3 regions of the Lysinibacillus capsici genome follow, and region 3 is predicted to be linked to each of the others. Evidence: a T-box and tRNA genes for the amino acid it is inferred to sense, from the RefSeq annotation. Region 3 holds a T-box; the other regions hold tRNA genes.

Region 1 (5,121 bases), 390 kb from region 3:
CAGGCCGCTAGAGTAAAAGTCGGTCATACCGTAAAAATTGAAGTTGAAATTGAAACCAAAGAACAATTAGAAGAAGCTATCAACGCAGGAGCAGATATTATTATGTTTGATAACCGTAGCCCAGAAGAAATTCGTGCATGGCTTCCCATTGTTCCTCCCACTATTGCGACTGAAGCATCTGGGGGCATCACACTTGAAAATTTAAAGGCATATGCCCAATCGGGGATTCAATGGATTTCACTTGGCTCCTTAACACATTCAGTTAAAGCTTTTGATATTAGTGCACTCGTTCAAATGAAAGGAGATCATTCCCTTGTCCATCACTAGTTTATTACAACAGACGACATTACTCCCAGAGCATTATCGGGAACTATCTGTAAAGGAAATGGAATCTCGTATTTTATCAATAAAGAAAAAATTAGGTCCAAAATTATTTATTCCTGGCCACCATTATCAAAAAGATGAAGTCATTCAATTTGCAGACGCAACTGGGGATTCTTTACAGTTAGCTCAAATATCCGCAGCAAATAAGGAAGCTGAACACATCGTATTTTGCGGTGTACATTTTATGGCAGAGACTGCTGATATGCTGACAACGAAACAGCAACATGTCTATTTACCAGATATGCGCGCTGGTTGTTCAATGGCTGATATGGCAGATATTTATCAAACAGAACAAGCATGGCCCATTCTTCAAGAACTCTTTGGTAATACGATTATTCCTCTAACCTATGTTAATTCAACTGCGGCTATTAAAGCCTTTACTGGAAGACATGGTGGTGCTTGTGTCACTTCATCGAATGCAAAGGAACTTGTTCAATGGGCTTTTACCCAAAAACAGCGTATCTTCTTTTTACCTGACCAACATTTAGGAAGAAATACTGCCTATGATTTAGGTATACCTCTTGAAAATATGGCTGTTTGGAATCCACATAAGAACATGCTCGAAACAAAAGAGCCTCTTGAAAATATCCAGGTTATTCTTTGGAAGGGTCACTGCTCTGTGCACGAAGGTTTTACGGTTCAACATACAGAGGTTATTCGCAAAGAACACCCGGCTATGAGGATTATCGTTCACCCAGAGTGCAGCCGTGAAGTGGTAGCAGCGGCTGATGATGCAGGCTCCACAAAATACATTATTGATACAATCAATCGAGCTCCAAGCGGATCTGCATGGGCAATTGGAACAGAAATGAACCTTGTCAATCGCATTATTAAGCAGCATCCTGATAAACATATTGTCTCCTTAAATGAAAACTTTTGTCCTTGTTTAACAATGAATCGAATTGACCTTCCACATTTGTTATGGAGCTTAGAAAGTATTGAGCAAGGTCAACCTCATAACCGTATACAAGTAGATGAACATACTACCACTGAAGCACTTAGTTCACTTGATAGAATGCTAGCCAGAGGATAAATAGTTAAACTTTTTAAACAGAAAGGTTGAAGATATAACCTTTCTGTTTTTGTTGACAAACACCTGCTTTCAATAGTGCTAATGGCTTCCATTTTCGCCTGCTTGGCTAAAATTGACACGACTTTATGCTCCATGATACTGTCAATTTGGAGGTGATATTAAATGGCTTTTCAATCGAAAAATATCTTTATCAATTTACCAGTAAAAGATCTAAACAAATCTATCAGTTTTTTTAAGGAATTAGGTTTTGAGTTCAATCAACAATTCAGTGATGAAACAACAGCCTCAATGATTATTAGTGAAAATATCTTCGTATTAATAATGGTTGAAGAACGATTTAAAGGATTTAGTAAGAAAGAAGTTACGGATACTACTACTTCTGCAGAAGCAATCTTATGTCTTTCTGCTGAAAGCCGAGAACAAGTAGATCAATTAGTGAATAAGGCACTTGCCTCTGGTGGTAAACCATATAGTGAACCACAAGATCACGGATTTATGTATGGTTGGGGTTTTCAAGATGTAGATGGGCATATCTGGGAAGTGGTTTATATGGATGAAAATGCATTGAATCAACAGTAAATTTTGTATCTATGAATATCAAAAAACAGTAGATGCAAATGCATCTACTGTTTTTAGTATGACCCGTACGGGATTCGAACCCGTGTTACCGCCGTGAAAGGGCGGTGTCTTAACCACTTGACCAACGGGCCCATGGCGGAGAAGGAGGGATTTGAACCCTCGCGCCGGTTACCCGACCTACACCCTTAGCAGGGGCGCCTCTTCAGCCTCTTGAGTACTTCCCCAAAATAAAAATGGCTCCGAAGGCAGGACTCGAACCTGCGACAACCTGATTAACAGTCAGGTGCTACTACCAACTGAGCTACTTCGGAATAATGGTGGGCCTAAATGGACTCGAACCATCGACCTCACGCTTATCAGGCGTGCGCTCTAACCAGCTGAGCTATAGGCCCTTGGAGCGGGTGATGGGAATCGAACCCACGACATCAGCTTGGAAGGCTGAGGTTTTACCATTAAACTACACCCGCATAAATGGTGGGTCAGGACGGAATCGAACCGCCGACACTTAGAGCTTCAATCTAATGCTCTACCAACTGAGCTACTGACCCATTTCGTCCATGCTAAGCTTACTCACTCTTTTGCTTCTCATGACTTTTATTTTAAAAATGGCGGTCCCGACCGGGATCGAACCGGCGATCTCCTGCGTGACAGGCAGGCATGTTAACCGCTACACCACGGGACCTTTTGGTTGCGGGGGCTGGATTTGAACCAACGACCTTCGGGTTATGAGCCCGACGAGCTACCACTGCTCCACCCCGCGATAATTTTATGCTGTTTCGAGTTTTTAAAGCACCATTTATAAAAATTTAAAACTGGAGGAGGTAGAGGGATTCGAACCCCCGCGCGGTGTTACCCGCCTGTCGGTTTTCAAGACCGATCCCTTCAGCCAGACTTGGGTATACCTCCGTTACAATATATAAATGGTGGACCTTGCAGGACTCGAACCTGCGACCGGACGGTTATGAGCCGTCTGCTCTAACCAACTGAGCTAAAGGTCCTTTAAGATGGCGGCAGAGGGGATCGAACCCCCGACCTTACGGGTATGAACCGTACGCTCTAGCCAGCTGAGCTACGCCGCCAGGATCTTTATACTGGTTAATTTACTTATGGTGGAGCCTAGCGGGATCGAACCGCTGACCTCCTGCGTGCAAGGCAGGCGCTCTCCCAGCTGAGCTAAGGCCCCATAATTTTTTTGGAAATGGTCGGGAAGACAGGATTCGAACCTGCGACCCCTTGGTCCCAAACCAAGTGCTCTACCAAGCTGAGCTACTTCCCGTTGTTCTTTTGGCGCGCCCGACAGGAGTCGAACCCATAACCTTCTGATCCGTAGTCAGACGCTCTATCCAATTGAGCTACGGGCGCATTTAAAATGGTGCCGAGGACCGGAATCGAACCGGTACGGTAGTCACCTACCGCAGGATTTTAAGTCCTGTGCGTCTGCCAGTTCCGCCACCCCGGCACATTTGGAGCGGAAGACGAGGTTCGAACTCGCGACCCCCACCTTGGCAAGGTGGTGTTCTACCACTGAACTACTTCCGCATGTGCATAAGCTTTTTTTATCTGGCAATGAAAATAATGGTGCGGGTGAAGGGAGTCGAACCCCCACGCCTTGCGGCGCTAGATCCTAAGTCTAGTGCGTCTGCCAATTCCGCCACACCCGCTTATTATTATTTGAAAATGGTGAGCCATGAAGGACTCGAACCTTCGACCCTCTGATTAAAAGTCAGATGCTCTACCAACTGAGCTAATGGCTCGAAAAAATGGTGCCGGCTATAGGAATCGAACCCACGACCTACTGATTACAAGTCAGTTGCTCTACCTGCTGAGCTAAACCGGCATATGGTGGAGGATGACGGGCTCGAACCGCCGACCCTCTGCTTGTAAGGCAGATGCTCTCCCAGCTGAGCTAATCCTCCTGGGTATTATGCCTAGCGACGTCCTACTCTCACAGGGGGAAGCCCCCAACTACCATCGGCGCTAAAGAGCTTAACTTCCGTGTTCGGTATGGGAACGGGTGTGACCTCTTTGCCATCATCACTAGACTTTTATTCGACCTCCAATACACGGCGTATTACTGCGTCTTGAAGCTCTCTTTTTTTATTGAAAGATTTGTTCTTTCAAAACTGGATAAACGGCACATTGAATGTTTCAAACTTTTTTGGTTAAGTCCTCGATCGATTAGTATTCGTCAGCTCCATGTGTCACCACACTTCCACCTCGAACCTATCTACCTCATCGTCTTTGAGGGATCTTACTTACTTGCGTAATGGGAAATCTCATCTTGAGGGGGGCTTCATGCTTAGATGCTTTCAGCACTTATCCCGTCCACACATAGCTACCCAGCGATGCCTTTGGCAAGACAACTGGTACACCAGCGGTGTGTCCATCCCGGTCCTCTCGTACTAAGGACAGCTCCTCTCAAATTTCCTACGCCCACGACGGATAGGGACCGAACTGTCTCACGACGTTCTGAACCCAGCTCGCGTACCGCTTTAATGGGCGAACAGCCCAACCCTTGGGACCGACTACAGCCCCAGGATGCGATGAGCCGACATCGAGGTGCCAAACCTCCCCGTCGATGTGGACTCTTGGGGGAGATAAGCCTGTTATCCCCGGGGTAGCTTTTATCCGTTGAGCGATGGCCCTTCCATGCGGAACCACCGGATCACTAAGCCCGTCTTTCGACCCTGCTCGACTTGTAGGTCTCGCAGTCAAGCTCCCTTGTGCCTTTACACTCTACGAATGATTTCCAACCATTCTGAGGGAACCTTTGGGCGCCTCCGTTACCTTTTAGGAGGCGACCGCCCCAGTCAAACTGTCCGCCTGACACTGTCTCCTGCCCCGCTAAGGGGCATGGGTTAGAATTTCAATACAACCAGGGTAGTATCCCACCGACGCCTCCTTCGAAGCTGGCGCTCCGAGATCTCTGGCTCCTACCTATCCTGTACAAGTTGTACCAAAATTCAATATCAGGCTACAGTAAAGCTCCACGGGGTCTTTCCGTCCTGTCGCGGGTAACCTGCATCTTCACAGGTACTATAATTTCACCGAGTCTCTCGTTGAGACAGTGCCCAGATCGTTACGCCTTTCGTGCGGGTCGGAACTTACCCGACAAGGAATTTCGC
Region 2 (5,121 bases), 380 kb from region 3:
TTGAGGCATATGTAGAGGTGGCACAACGGTATTATGGAAATAGTGCGAGTCTGCATGATTTAGGGGGACAAGCTCTTTATTTTGTCCAGCAATCAAGAGAGGTTGTAGCCCAAGCCCTAGGTGTAACTAGTGATGGTGTAATTTTTACGGGTAGTGGAACAGAGGGAAATCTCATAGCCATCTTATCGTTAGCACTAGCCTCAAAAAAAGGAAAACACATTATTTCTTCTCAAGCTGAGCATACGTCAGTGCATGCAGCTTTGAATACACTTGAGAAAAAGGGCTTTACTGTAACAAAATTACCTTTGCAGAAGGATGGTTGTGTTGATCTGGGACAATTGCAACAAGCAATCCGAGAAGAGACTGCTTTGATTACCATTCAACATGTCAATTCTGAAATTGGTTCAATCCAGCCTGTAGAGAAAATCGTAAAGATGGCAAGCAAATCAAATATTTTCTGTCACGTTGATTGTGTACAATCATTTGGTAAACTAGCTATACCAAAGGGGGCCGATGCTATTACCATCTCGGCTCATAAAATAGGTGGGCCAAAGGGCTGTGGTGCTATATATATGAACCCTGTAATCAGAGTACCTGCATTAACACCAGGTGTGACACATGAGAGGGGTCTTAGAGGGGGGACATTAGATACTCCTGCAATCGTGGCCTTTGCCGCGGCAATTGAAAACTATCAATATGAGTTGCAACATTATGAAACGTTAAGAGATTATTTTGAAAATAATTTACCTGAAACATGTCAACTCGTTGAATGTAAACAGCAACTACCTAATATTTGTGGGGTAATGATGGAGAAAGTAGAGGGGCAATATGTTCTTTTAAAGTTAAATGAGGCGGGAATCTGTATCTCTACTGGTAGTGCATGTGATATTCATAGTGAATCGGGAACAAAGGCTATTCTATCTATGGGGTTCTCTTTGGAAGCGGCACGCCAATTTTTTAGAATATCTTTTGGTCCTTCTACTACACTTGAGGATATTGTAAAATTAAAAATAGAGCTTTCAAATATTTAATGAAAAGACGAGTGAAGGATTATATATATTCTTCACTTGTATTGAAATAGATTATAAGCTAATAATATCGGCAAATAAAATAATTGTTTTCTTTTGAACCAACAATTGCTATAATATTTTGCAGGGCAATATTTTCTCTTACTTAACAAAAATATCTTTAAAAAGTAATAATTTCTTTTTTTTTATAAAAAAGTATTGCACAATGTTAGAAAACGTTATACAATAATTCTTGTCTTGAAGGACAGGTAAACAACTTCAAAACAAGATACATAACAAAGTCTAGTGATGATGGCAAAGAGGTCACACCCGTTCCCATACCGAACACGGAAGTTAAGCTCTTTAGCGCCGATGGTAGTTGGGGGCTTCCCCCTGTGAGAGTAGGACGTCGCTAGGCATAATACCCAGGAGGATTAGCTCAGCTGGGAGAGCATCTGCCTTACAAGCAGAGGGTCGGCGGTTCGAGCCCGTCATCCTCCACCATATGCCGGTTTAGCTCAGCAGGTAGAGCAACTGACTTGTAATCAGTAGGTCGTGGGTTCGATTCCTATAGCCGGCACCATTTTTTCGAGCCATTAGCTCAGTTGGTAGAGCATCTGACTTTTAATCAGAGGGTCGAAGGTTCGAGTCCTTCATGGCTCACCATTTTCAAATAATAATAAGCGGGTGTGGCGGAATTGGCAGACGCACTAGACTTAGGATCTAGCGCCGCAAGGCGTGGGGGTTCGACTCCCTTCACCCGCACCATTATTTTCATTGCCAGATAAAAAAAGCTTATGCACATGCGGAAGTAGTTCAGTGGTAGAACACCACCTTGCCAAGGTGGGGGTCGCGAGTTCGAACCTCGTCTTCCGCTCCAAATGTGCCGGGGTGGCGGAACTGGCAGACGCACAGGACTTAAAATCCTGCGGTAGGTGACTACCGTACCGGTTCGATTCCGGTCCTCGGCACCATTTTAAATGCGCCCGTAGCTCAATTGGATAGAGCGTCTGACTACGGATCAGAAGGTTATGGGTTCGACTCCTGTCGGGCGCGCCAAAAGAACAACGGGAAGTAGCTCAGCTTGGTAGAGCACTTGGTTTGGGACCAAGGGGTCGCAGGTTCGAATCCTGTCTTCCCGACCATTTCCAAAAAAATTATGGGGCCTTAGCTCAGCTGGGAGAGCGCCTGCCTTGCACGCAGGAGGTCAGCGGTTCGATCCCGCTAGGCTCCACCATAAGTAAATTAACCAGTATAAAGATCCTGGCGGCGTAGCTCAGCTGGCTAGAGCGTACGGTTCATACCCGTAAGGTCGGGGGTTCGATCCCCTCTGCCGCCATCTTAAAGGACCTTTAGCTCAGTTGGTTAGAGCAGACGGCTCATAACCGTCCGGTCGCAGGTTCGAGTCCTGCAAGGTCCACCATTTATATATTGTAACGGAGGTATACCCAAGTCTGGCTGAAGGGATCGGTCTTGAAAACCGACAGGCGGGTAACACCGCGCGGGGGTTCGAATCCCTCTACCTCCTCCAGTTTTAAATTTTTATAAATGGTGCTTTAAAAACTCGAAACAGCATAAAATTATCGCGGGGTGGAGCAGTGGTAGCTCGTCGGGCTCATAACCCGAAGGTCGTTGGTTCAAATCCAGCCCCCGCAACCAAAAGGTCCCGTGGTGTAGCGGTTAACATGCCTGCCTGTCACGCAGGAGATCGCCGGTTCGATCCCGGTCGGGACCGCCATTTTTAAAATAAAAGTCATGAGAAGCAAAAGAGTGAGTAAGCTTAGCATGGACGAAATGGGTCAGTAGCTCAGTTGGTAGAGCATTAGATTGAAGCTCTAAGTGTCGGCGGTTCGATTCCGTCCTGACCCACCATTTATGCGGGTGTAGTTTAATGGTAAAACCTCAGCCTTCCAAGCTGATGTCGTGGGTTCGATTCCCATCACCCGCTCCAAGGGCCTATAGCTCAGCTGGTTAGAGCGCACGCCTGATAAGCGTGAGGTCGATGGTTCGAGTCCATTTAGGCCCACCATTATTCCGAAGTAGCTCAGTTGGTAGTAGCACCTGACTGTTAATCAGGTTGTCGCAGGTTCGAGTCCTGCCTTCGGAGCCATTTTTATTTTGGGGAAGTACTCAAGAGGCTGAAGAGGCGCCCCTGCTAAGGGTGTAGGTCGGGTAACCGGCGCGAGGGTTCAAATCCCTCCTTCTCCGCCATGGGCCCGTTGGTCAAGTGGTTAAGACACCGCCCTTTCACGGCGGTAACACGGGTTCGAATCCCGTACGGGTCATACTAAGTGCAGTAGATAAATTTACATCTACTGCACTTTTTAATTTACTAGGTACTTAGATTAATAACATAGCTATATTAAATGAAAGCCTACACAGATTGATCATTCTGTGTAGGCTTATTTTTTCAAATTAACGATTAAATTTTTCGTCCTTTTCCATATGGAATGTAAAGAGGTGTACCAAAGATTGGATCTGTCGTCATTTGGCAATCAAGGTCAAACACATGACTAACTAAATCAGTTGCCATAATTCTTCTGGTTTCCCTTGACGATAGACACCACGATCACTCACTGTAATAATATGATCGGCATAGCGACAAGCAAGATTAATATCATGTAGTACTATAATAATAGTTCGCTTTTGCTGTTGGTTCAATTCGTACAGTAAATCTAAAACGTCTATTTGATGAGTTAAATCTAAGCATGGCGTAGGCTCGTCTAAAAGAATGATATCTGTTTCTTGAGCAAGACTCATATCCAAGCACGTTGACGTTGCCCTCCTGATAGCTCATCTACTGGTCTATCTTGTAAATGCTCAGTACCTGTAGCTTTTAAAGCATTTAAAACGATTTCTTCATCCTTTTCAGTCCACGGTTGTCGCCAACTTTGGTAAGGATAGCGACCTTGTTTCACAAGTTGTAGGACAGTTTAGCCTTCTGGTGCAACAGGCGATTGGGGAAGAATGGAGGGGTTTTTAGCCACTTGTTTTGTTGATAATTTAAAAATATCCTCACCATCTAATAAAACGGAGCCTTTTTTAGGTTTTAATAATCGATCAATGGAGCGTAGGAGTGTAGATTTAATTTAATTATTGGCAATAAATTACGACAAGAAAGAGATTTATGCGAAACTTAGCAAAATTGCTCCAACTGTGTTTTCTGATACATTACGTGGTGACTGGAAAGAGAATTTTAAATTATACGTTAAAGCAGTAAATCAAGAAACAAAAGGTGAAGAAGTACTAAAAGCTTTATGAAGATAAGTTACAAGCACTGAAAGAAGAACTTGGAGAACAAATCAACCAAGAAGTTTCATTTGTACGCTTTATGGCCGATAAATCTCGTATCTATTACACAGATTCATTCTCAGGTGTGATATTTGATGCTTTAGGATTTAAACGTGTTGCAGCGCAAGCAGATTTATTTAAAGATAATGCAAAACTAGGAAACTTAGCGATTGAAGTAGGGAAAGAAGCAATCTCTCAAATGGATGGGGATGTTATTTTCTACAACAGGCGATGATTCAGCACTAGCAACTGAACAAGAGTGGACACAAGACCCTCTTTGGAAAAACTTAACAGATGTCCGAAAAGGCAATGCACATAAGGTGGATGATGTCATTTGGAATACGGCTGGAGGCATTTTAGCTGCGAATATTATGCTAGATCAAGGGAAAGAAATCTTTGTTTATTTCCTAATATATACTCTCCTGGTACTTTAAAGTTAGATAGACTATGATGTAGATAGTGAGCATAAATTGAGGGGGATGGCGATGAAGGAAAAATTAAGGTGGGTTTATAATCAGCATTATTTAGAGCAAGATCATATAAAACAAGCAACAGCAATACTTCCATATTTTTCACTAGATCAAGTGAGGAAGGTCGGTCAATTTCAGCGTACATATGAGCAATTTGAGAAGACACCACTCCATCATCTTGAGGCACTATCTTCATATATGGGTGTAGAAAATGTCATGGTTAAAGATGAATCTTATCGATTTGGTTTAAATGCCTTTAAAGTTTTAGGCGGTATTTATGCAATTGCGCAATATGTTGCCAATAAGCTTGGAAGGAATATAGAGGAGCTATCATTTGAACAGCTAAAAACCCC
Region 3 (5,121 bases):
AATGTATTTTATTGCTATTTTTTGATATGTGTATTCAACACGCCTTCATTCGTAGAAGGCGTGTTTTTGTTATGGAAGGAAGGTGATGAGAAATGGATAGTAGTCCTGAACCGAATAAGTATCATTTAGGCAAACGGAAACATATAAAAAGTCATCGATTTCTGATCACCGATGCAGGCAAAAGGTGATAAGGATGACCTTTTGTTTCCCTCAATAACAAACATGAGGTGAAATGCAATGATTAAAATCCACTATTATAATAGCAGCAGCAAGACAGTCCAACATGATTTCAATATGATTGATTTACAACTCCCTATTCATAACGAAGATTTATTATGGGTAGATTTATATGCCTATAGTTATAATGAATTGAATAATATAGCAGATGTATTTGGCTTTCATCCACTAGCAGTTGAAGATTGCTTACATGAAGGCTCACGTCCAAAAATGGATAGTTATGGTGATTATAAATTTTTTGTGCTCCATGCACCAATCTATAATGAGAAAAGTAACAATGAAATTACAACAGTTGAGTTAAATATTTTTATGGGACCAAACTATATTGTGACTGTGCATAAACAAAAGTTGCAATGGCTAGGGAAAATGGAGAATGTTTGTGTCAATAGCCCAAGATATTTAGAAAAGGGTACTGATTTTTTATTGCATACTATTATTGACGGTATTACAGACGAATACTTCCCAGTATTAGAACGAATTCGCGCACGTATAGATGAACTAGAAGAAGAAATTTATGATTATCAACCAAAAGTGGTGACAGAGGAATTTCTTGCATTGAAGCGGACAATTATTTTAATTCGTCAGGCCATTATGCCACAAAGAAGAATTTTTTCTACAATCAATGGTCAGTGGAAATTTGACATTCAAGAAGAAAATATTCCATTCTATAAAGATTTGAATGACCATCTAGAACGTATTGTCGACTCCACAGAGACATATCGCGATTTAGTGAACAGCACGCTTGATACGTATTTTTCAATTATCAGTGGGAAATCCATTGAAAAGCTGAATTTATTAACGGTCATTTCGACAATTATGTTACCACTATCAGTAATTACTAGTTTTTTTGGAATGAATGTACCTTTACCTTATCAAGATACCCCTTATACAACGATTGCAATTAGCGCCTTCTTAGTTATTTTTACATGGGGTATGTGGATATATTTCAAAAAAATGATTGCTTAGTTAGTGTTAGTCATACTAGTACTAATTGACAGCGCAATAGATTTTTTTTATAATTTTCGATAGAAAAAGTAAAAACGATGATGGAAAAAGTACGTATTTGTGTGTGCACAAGAAAGGGATTTCTAGGCTGAAAAAATCCTCACAACAGCAAATGCCGAAAGCTACTCCAGAGTGCAGCTAATCCCTGCCGTTCACTGACGTTACAAGTGCTAAAGAGGTAAGTAAGATTTTTACTTACAACTAGGGTGGTACCGCGAGACTAATGACAAGTCCTCGTCCCTTTTTGGGGATGAGGGCTTTTTTTATTTTCTTCGGTAGATCGCAGGACTCGTATCGTGATTTTACAATATAAAATAGGAGGAATTTATCCAATGAAAGCAGTAGATATTCGCCGTATGTATTTGGAATTTTTTAAAGAAAAGGGGCATCATCATGAGCCCTCAGCACCACTTGTGCCAATAAATGATCCATCACTTCTTTGGATCAACTCAGGTGTTGCAACTTTGAAACCATATTTTGATGGCCGTATTATCCCTGATAATCCACGTATTACAAATGCACAAAAATCGATTCGTACCAACGATATTGAGAACGTTGGGAAAACAGCTCGACACCATACATTCTTTGAAATGTTAGGAAACTTCTCTATTGGTGACTACTTTAAAAAAGAAGCAATTCATTACGCTTGGGAGTTTTTAACAGATAAAAAATGGATGGGCTTTGATCCAGCATTATTATCTATCACGATTCACCCTGAAGACCAGGAAGCTTATGATGTTTGGCATCAGGAAATCGGTATTCCAGAAGAACGTTTAATTCGTTTAGAAGGGAACTTCTGGGATATCGGAGAAGGTCCATCTGGTCCGAACTCAGAGATTTTTTATGATCGCGGCGTAGAATACGGCTCAGATGAAAATGATCCTGAAATGTATCCAGGAGGAGAAAATGAGCGTTACCTTGAAATTTGGAACCTTGTGTTCTCTCAATTTAACCATAATCCTGATGGCACTTACACGCCACTACCAAAGCAAAATATTGATACAGGTATGGGCTTAGAACGTATTGTGTCCGTCGTGCAAAATGTACCAACAAACTTTGATACTGATTTATTTATGCCAATCATTGAAAAAATCGAGGAATTTGCCAACCGTAAATATAAACGACCTGGCGAAGTAGACTTAAATGAAATCTTTGGCTCAGAAGAAGATATTAATACACCATTTAAAGTGATTGCAGACCACATCCGTACAGTAGCATTTGCTATAGGTGATGGTGCCCTGCCGTCAAACGAAGGCCGTGGCTATGTATTACGTCGTTTACTACGTCGTGCGGTTCGCTATGCTAAACAAATTGGCATTGAAAAACCATTTATGTTTGAACTTGTACCAACTGTGGGTAAAATTATGGAAGACTTCTATCCAGAAGTGACAGAGAAATGCGAATTTATTCAACGTGTCATTAAAAATGAAGAGATTCGTTTCCATGAAACATTAGATGGTGGTTTAGCTATCTTTAATGAAGTAGTGGAATCTCAAAAAGCAGCCGGTCATGATTACATCCCAGGAGCAGATGCTTTCCGCTTATATGATACTTATGGTTTCCCAATCGAGCTAACGGAAGAATATGCAGAGGAAGTAGGCATGAAAGTAGATCATGAAGGTTTTGAGGAAGCGATGGAAGAGCAACGTGAACGCGCGCGTGCTGCACGACAAGATGTTGATTCGATGCAAGTACAGAATGAGGTATTAGCAAACTTAACGGTTGCAAGTGAATTTGTTGGCTATGATACGTTAACTGTTAATACTGAAATCGCTGCAATGATCGTCAATGGTCAAGTTGCGAAAGTCGCTTCGGAAGGTCAGGAAGCATTGGTTATTTTAGCAAAGACACCATTCTACGCTGAAATGGGAGGCCAAATTGCCGATAGTGGTACTATTTCAAATGATAGCTTTACGGCTGTCGTAAAAGATGTTCAAAAAGCACCGAATGGTCAACCGCTTCATACAGTAGTAGTTGAAACTGGTGAAATGCATGTGGAAGATGCAGTGCAAGCAGTGGTCAATCGTGATGACCGCAATTTAATCATTAAAAACCATACGGCAACACATATTATGCAACGTGCATTAAAAGATGTGCTAGGTGATCATGTAAACCAAGCTGGATCATATGTAGGACCTGACCGTTTACGTTTTGATTTCTCTCACTTTGGTCAAGTTACAAAAGAAGAATTACAACAAATTGAACGTATTGTAAATGAAAAAGTGTGGGATGATATAGAGGTCGTTATTGAAGAAAAAGGCATTGATGAAGCAAAAGCAATGGGTGCTATGGCATTATTCGGTGAAAAATATGGAGATGTTGTACGTGTAGTATCCATCGGAGATTATTCGATTGAGCTATGTGGTGGTATCCATGTTAAACGCTCTTCTGAAATTGGCTTCTTTAAAATTGTTTCAGAAGGTGGTATCGGTGCAGGTACTCGTCGTATAGAAGCTGTTACAGGAAAAGTTGCTTATGAAGCAGTAAAAGAAGAAGAAGCATTATTAAATGATGCAGCAGCATTATTAAAAGCAAATGCTAAAGATATTGTCACAAAAGTACAGGCTTTACAAGCAGACTACAAAGAATTACAACGTGAAAACGAAGCATTATCTCAAAAAATTGCCAATGCTCAGGCTGGGGCAATTGTTGATGCAGCACAAACAATTGGAGATGTCACAGTTCTTTCTACAAAGGTAGAAGCAAAAGACAATAACCAACTGCGTCAGATGATGGATGATTTGAAAGCGAAAATGCCAAAGGCTGTTATCGTTCTTGGAGCAGTGGATGGCGATAAGGTTATGCTATGTGCTGGTGTTTCAAAAGAATTAGTTGGTGGCAATTACCATGCAGGGAATATTGTGAAAATGGTTGCGGAAGCATGTGGTGGTAAAGGTGGCGGTCGTCCAGATATGGCGATGGCAGGTGCAAAAGATGCATCAAAACTTGATGAAGCACTACTTTCTGTGTATGATTATGTTAAATCCATTTAATTAATTCACCAAAACATGTTATAATAAAGAGAAATTGGAGATGAGCTTGTTTGCACATCTCCTTATTTCTGAAAGCGAGGTGCTGGTCATGAGTTCATTTGATCAAACGATGAAATTTAATTTTCCAGAAGAATCAATGGAACAGGAAGTCAAGCAGGTAATGTTGAAAGTTCATTCTTCATTAGAGGAAAAGGGATATAACCCTATCAATCAGATTGTTGGTTACTTACTTTCTGGTGATCCGGCGTATATTCCTCGCCATCAGGATGCTCGTAATTTAATTCGCAAGCTTGAGCGTGACGAAATTCTAGAGGAGCTTGTTAAATTTTATATCAAAAAGAATAACGAGGACTAGAAATGAGAATTATGGGATTAGACGTTGGGTCAAAAACTGTGGGTGTTGCTGTAAGTGATGCACTTGGTTGGACCGCCCAAGGTATTGAAACCGTAAAAATTGATGAGGCTAATGGTGAGTTCGGTATTGACCGTATCGCTGAGCTAGTAAAGGAATATACTATAACAGAATTTGTTGTAGGTTTTCCAAAAAACATGAATAATACGGTTGGACCGCGTGGAGAGGCTTCTGAGAACTATAAAAAGCTTTTAGAAGAGCATTTCTCACTACCGGTCAAATTATGGGATGAACGTTTAACGACGATGGCTGCTGAACGTATGCTGATCGAAGCGGACGTGAGTCGCAAAAAGCGCAAGCAGGTCATTGATAAAATGGCAGCTGTGATGATTTTACAAGGCTACTTAGATAGCAAAAATTAATTGATGAGGTGACTATGCATGGCACACGAGCATAACCATGAAGAAGAACTACATGTTCAACACATTACAGTGATTGACGAAAACGGAAACGAGCAGCTTTGTGAAGTGATTC

What was found. A T-box is a leader RNA that pairs with one kind of tRNA and senses whether it is charged. The one in region 3 lies ahead of alaS (alanine--tRNA ligase), so its partner is inferred to be a tRNA-Ala.
Region 1: it has a tRNA-Ala gene. The T-box ahead of alaS (alanine--tRNA ligase) is inferred to sense a tRNA for this amino acid. The anticodon was not compared.
Region 2: it has a tRNA-Ala gene. The T-box ahead of alaS (alanine--tRNA ligase) is inferred to sense a tRNA for this amino acid. The anticodon was not compared.

The regions. Positions count from the first base shown of each region.
Region 1 covers NZ_CP084108.1:3,649,487-3,654,607, forward strand. The annotation lists gene nadC (carboxylating nicotinate-nucleotide diphosphorylase) at 1-327, shown strand, start outside; gene nadA (quinolinate synthase NadA) at 314-1,417, shown strand; gene LCP48_RS18000 (VOC family protein) at 1,580-1,996, shown strand; tRNA gene LCP48_RS18005 (tRNA-Glu) at 2,056-2,127, opposite strand; tRNA gene LCP48_RS18010 (tRNA-Ser) at 2,130-2,220, opposite strand; tRNA gene LCP48_RS18015 (tRNA-Asn) at 2,231-2,307, opposite strand; tRNA gene LCP48_RS18020 (tRNA-Ile) at 2,312-2,388, opposite strand; tRNA gene LCP48_RS18025 (tRNA-Gly) at 2,390-2,463, opposite strand; tRNA gene LCP48_RS18030 (tRNA-Phe) at 2,469-2,544, opposite strand; tRNA gene LCP48_RS18035 (tRNA-Asp) at 2,603-2,678, opposite strand; tRNA gene LCP48_RS18040 (tRNA-Met) at 2,682-2,756, opposite strand; tRNA gene LCP48_RS18045 (tRNA-Ser) at 2,810-2,902, opposite strand; tRNA gene LCP48_RS18050 (tRNA-Ile) at 2,918-2,994, opposite strand; tRNA gene LCP48_RS18055 (tRNA-Met) at 3,002-3,075, opposite strand; tRNA gene LCP48_RS18060 (tRNA-Ala) at 3,104-3,179, opposite strand; tRNA gene LCP48_RS18065 (tRNA-Pro) at 3,196-3,272, opposite strand; tRNA gene LCP48_RS18070 (tRNA-Arg) at 3,282-3,358, opposite strand; tRNA gene LCP48_RS18075 (tRNA-Leu) at 3,367-3,455, opposite strand; tRNA gene LCP48_RS18080 (tRNA-Gly) at 3,461-3,535, opposite strand; tRNA gene LCP48_RS18085 (tRNA-Leu) at 3,573-3,657, opposite strand; tRNA gene LCP48_RS18090 (tRNA-Lys) at 3,675-3,750, opposite strand; tRNA gene LCP48_RS18095 (tRNA-Thr) at 3,758-3,833, opposite strand; tRNA gene LCP48_RS18100 (tRNA-Val) at 3,837-3,912, opposite strand; rRNA gene rrf (5S ribosomal RNA) at 3,923-4,038, opposite strand; rRNA gene LCP48_RS18110 (23S ribosomal RNA) at 4,155-5,121, opposite strand, start outside.
Region 2 covers NZ_CP084108.1:3,642,149-3,647,269, reverse strand. The annotation lists gene LCP48_RS17980 (cysteine desulfurase family protein) at 1-1,031, shown strand, start outside; rRNA gene rrf (5S ribosomal RNA) at 1,310-1,425, shown strand; tRNA gene LCP48_RS17970 (tRNA-Val) at 1,436-1,511, shown strand; tRNA gene LCP48_RS17965 (tRNA-Thr) at 1,515-1,590, shown strand; tRNA gene LCP48_RS17960 (tRNA-Lys) at 1,598-1,673, shown strand; tRNA gene LCP48_RS17955 (tRNA-Leu) at 1,691-1,775, shown strand; tRNA gene LCP48_RS17950 (tRNA-Gly) at 1,813-1,887, shown strand; tRNA gene LCP48_RS17945 (tRNA-Leu) at 1,893-1,981, shown strand; tRNA gene LCP48_RS17940 (tRNA-Arg) at 1,990-2,066, shown strand; tRNA gene LCP48_RS17935 (tRNA-Pro) at 2,076-2,152, shown strand; tRNA gene LCP48_RS17930 (tRNA-Ala) at 2,169-2,244, shown strand; tRNA gene LCP48_RS17925 (tRNA-Met) at 2,273-2,346, shown strand; tRNA gene LCP48_RS17920 (tRNA-Ile) at 2,354-2,430, shown strand; tRNA gene LCP48_RS17915 (tRNA-Ser) at 2,446-2,538, shown strand; tRNA gene LCP48_RS17910 (tRNA-Met) at 2,592-2,666, shown strand; tRNA gene LCP48_RS17905 (tRNA-Asp) at 2,670-2,745, shown strand; tRNA gene LCP48_RS17900 (tRNA-Phe) at 2,804-2,879, shown strand; tRNA gene LCP48_RS17895 (tRNA-Gly) at 2,885-2,958, shown strand; tRNA gene LCP48_RS17890 (tRNA-Ile) at 2,960-3,036, shown strand; tRNA gene LCP48_RS17885 (tRNA-Asn) at 3,041-3,117, shown strand; tRNA gene LCP48_RS17880 (tRNA-Ser) at 3,128-3,218, shown strand; tRNA gene LCP48_RS17875 (tRNA-Glu) at 3,221-3,292, shown strand; partial or broken gene LCP48_RS17870 (ABC transporter ATP-binding protein) at 3,430-4,093, opposite strand; partial or broken gene LCP48_RS23545 (ABC transporter substrate-binding protein) at 4,094-4,732, shown strand; gene LCP48_RS17855 (diaminopropionate ammonia-lyase) at 4,784-5,121, shown strand, end outside.
Region 3 covers NZ_CP084108.1:3,262,240-3,267,360, reverse strand. The annotation lists gene corA (magnesium/cobalt transporter CorA) at 238-1,203, shown strand; T-box leader at 1,272-1,487, shown strand; gene alaS (alanine--tRNA ligase) at 1,575-4,235, shown strand; gene LCP48_RS16095 (IreB family regulatory phosphoprotein) at 4,324-4,590, shown strand; gene ruvX (Holliday junction resolvase RuvX) at 4,593-5,009, shown strand; gene LCP48_RS16085 (DUF1292 domain-containing protein) at 5,028-5,121, shown strand, end outside.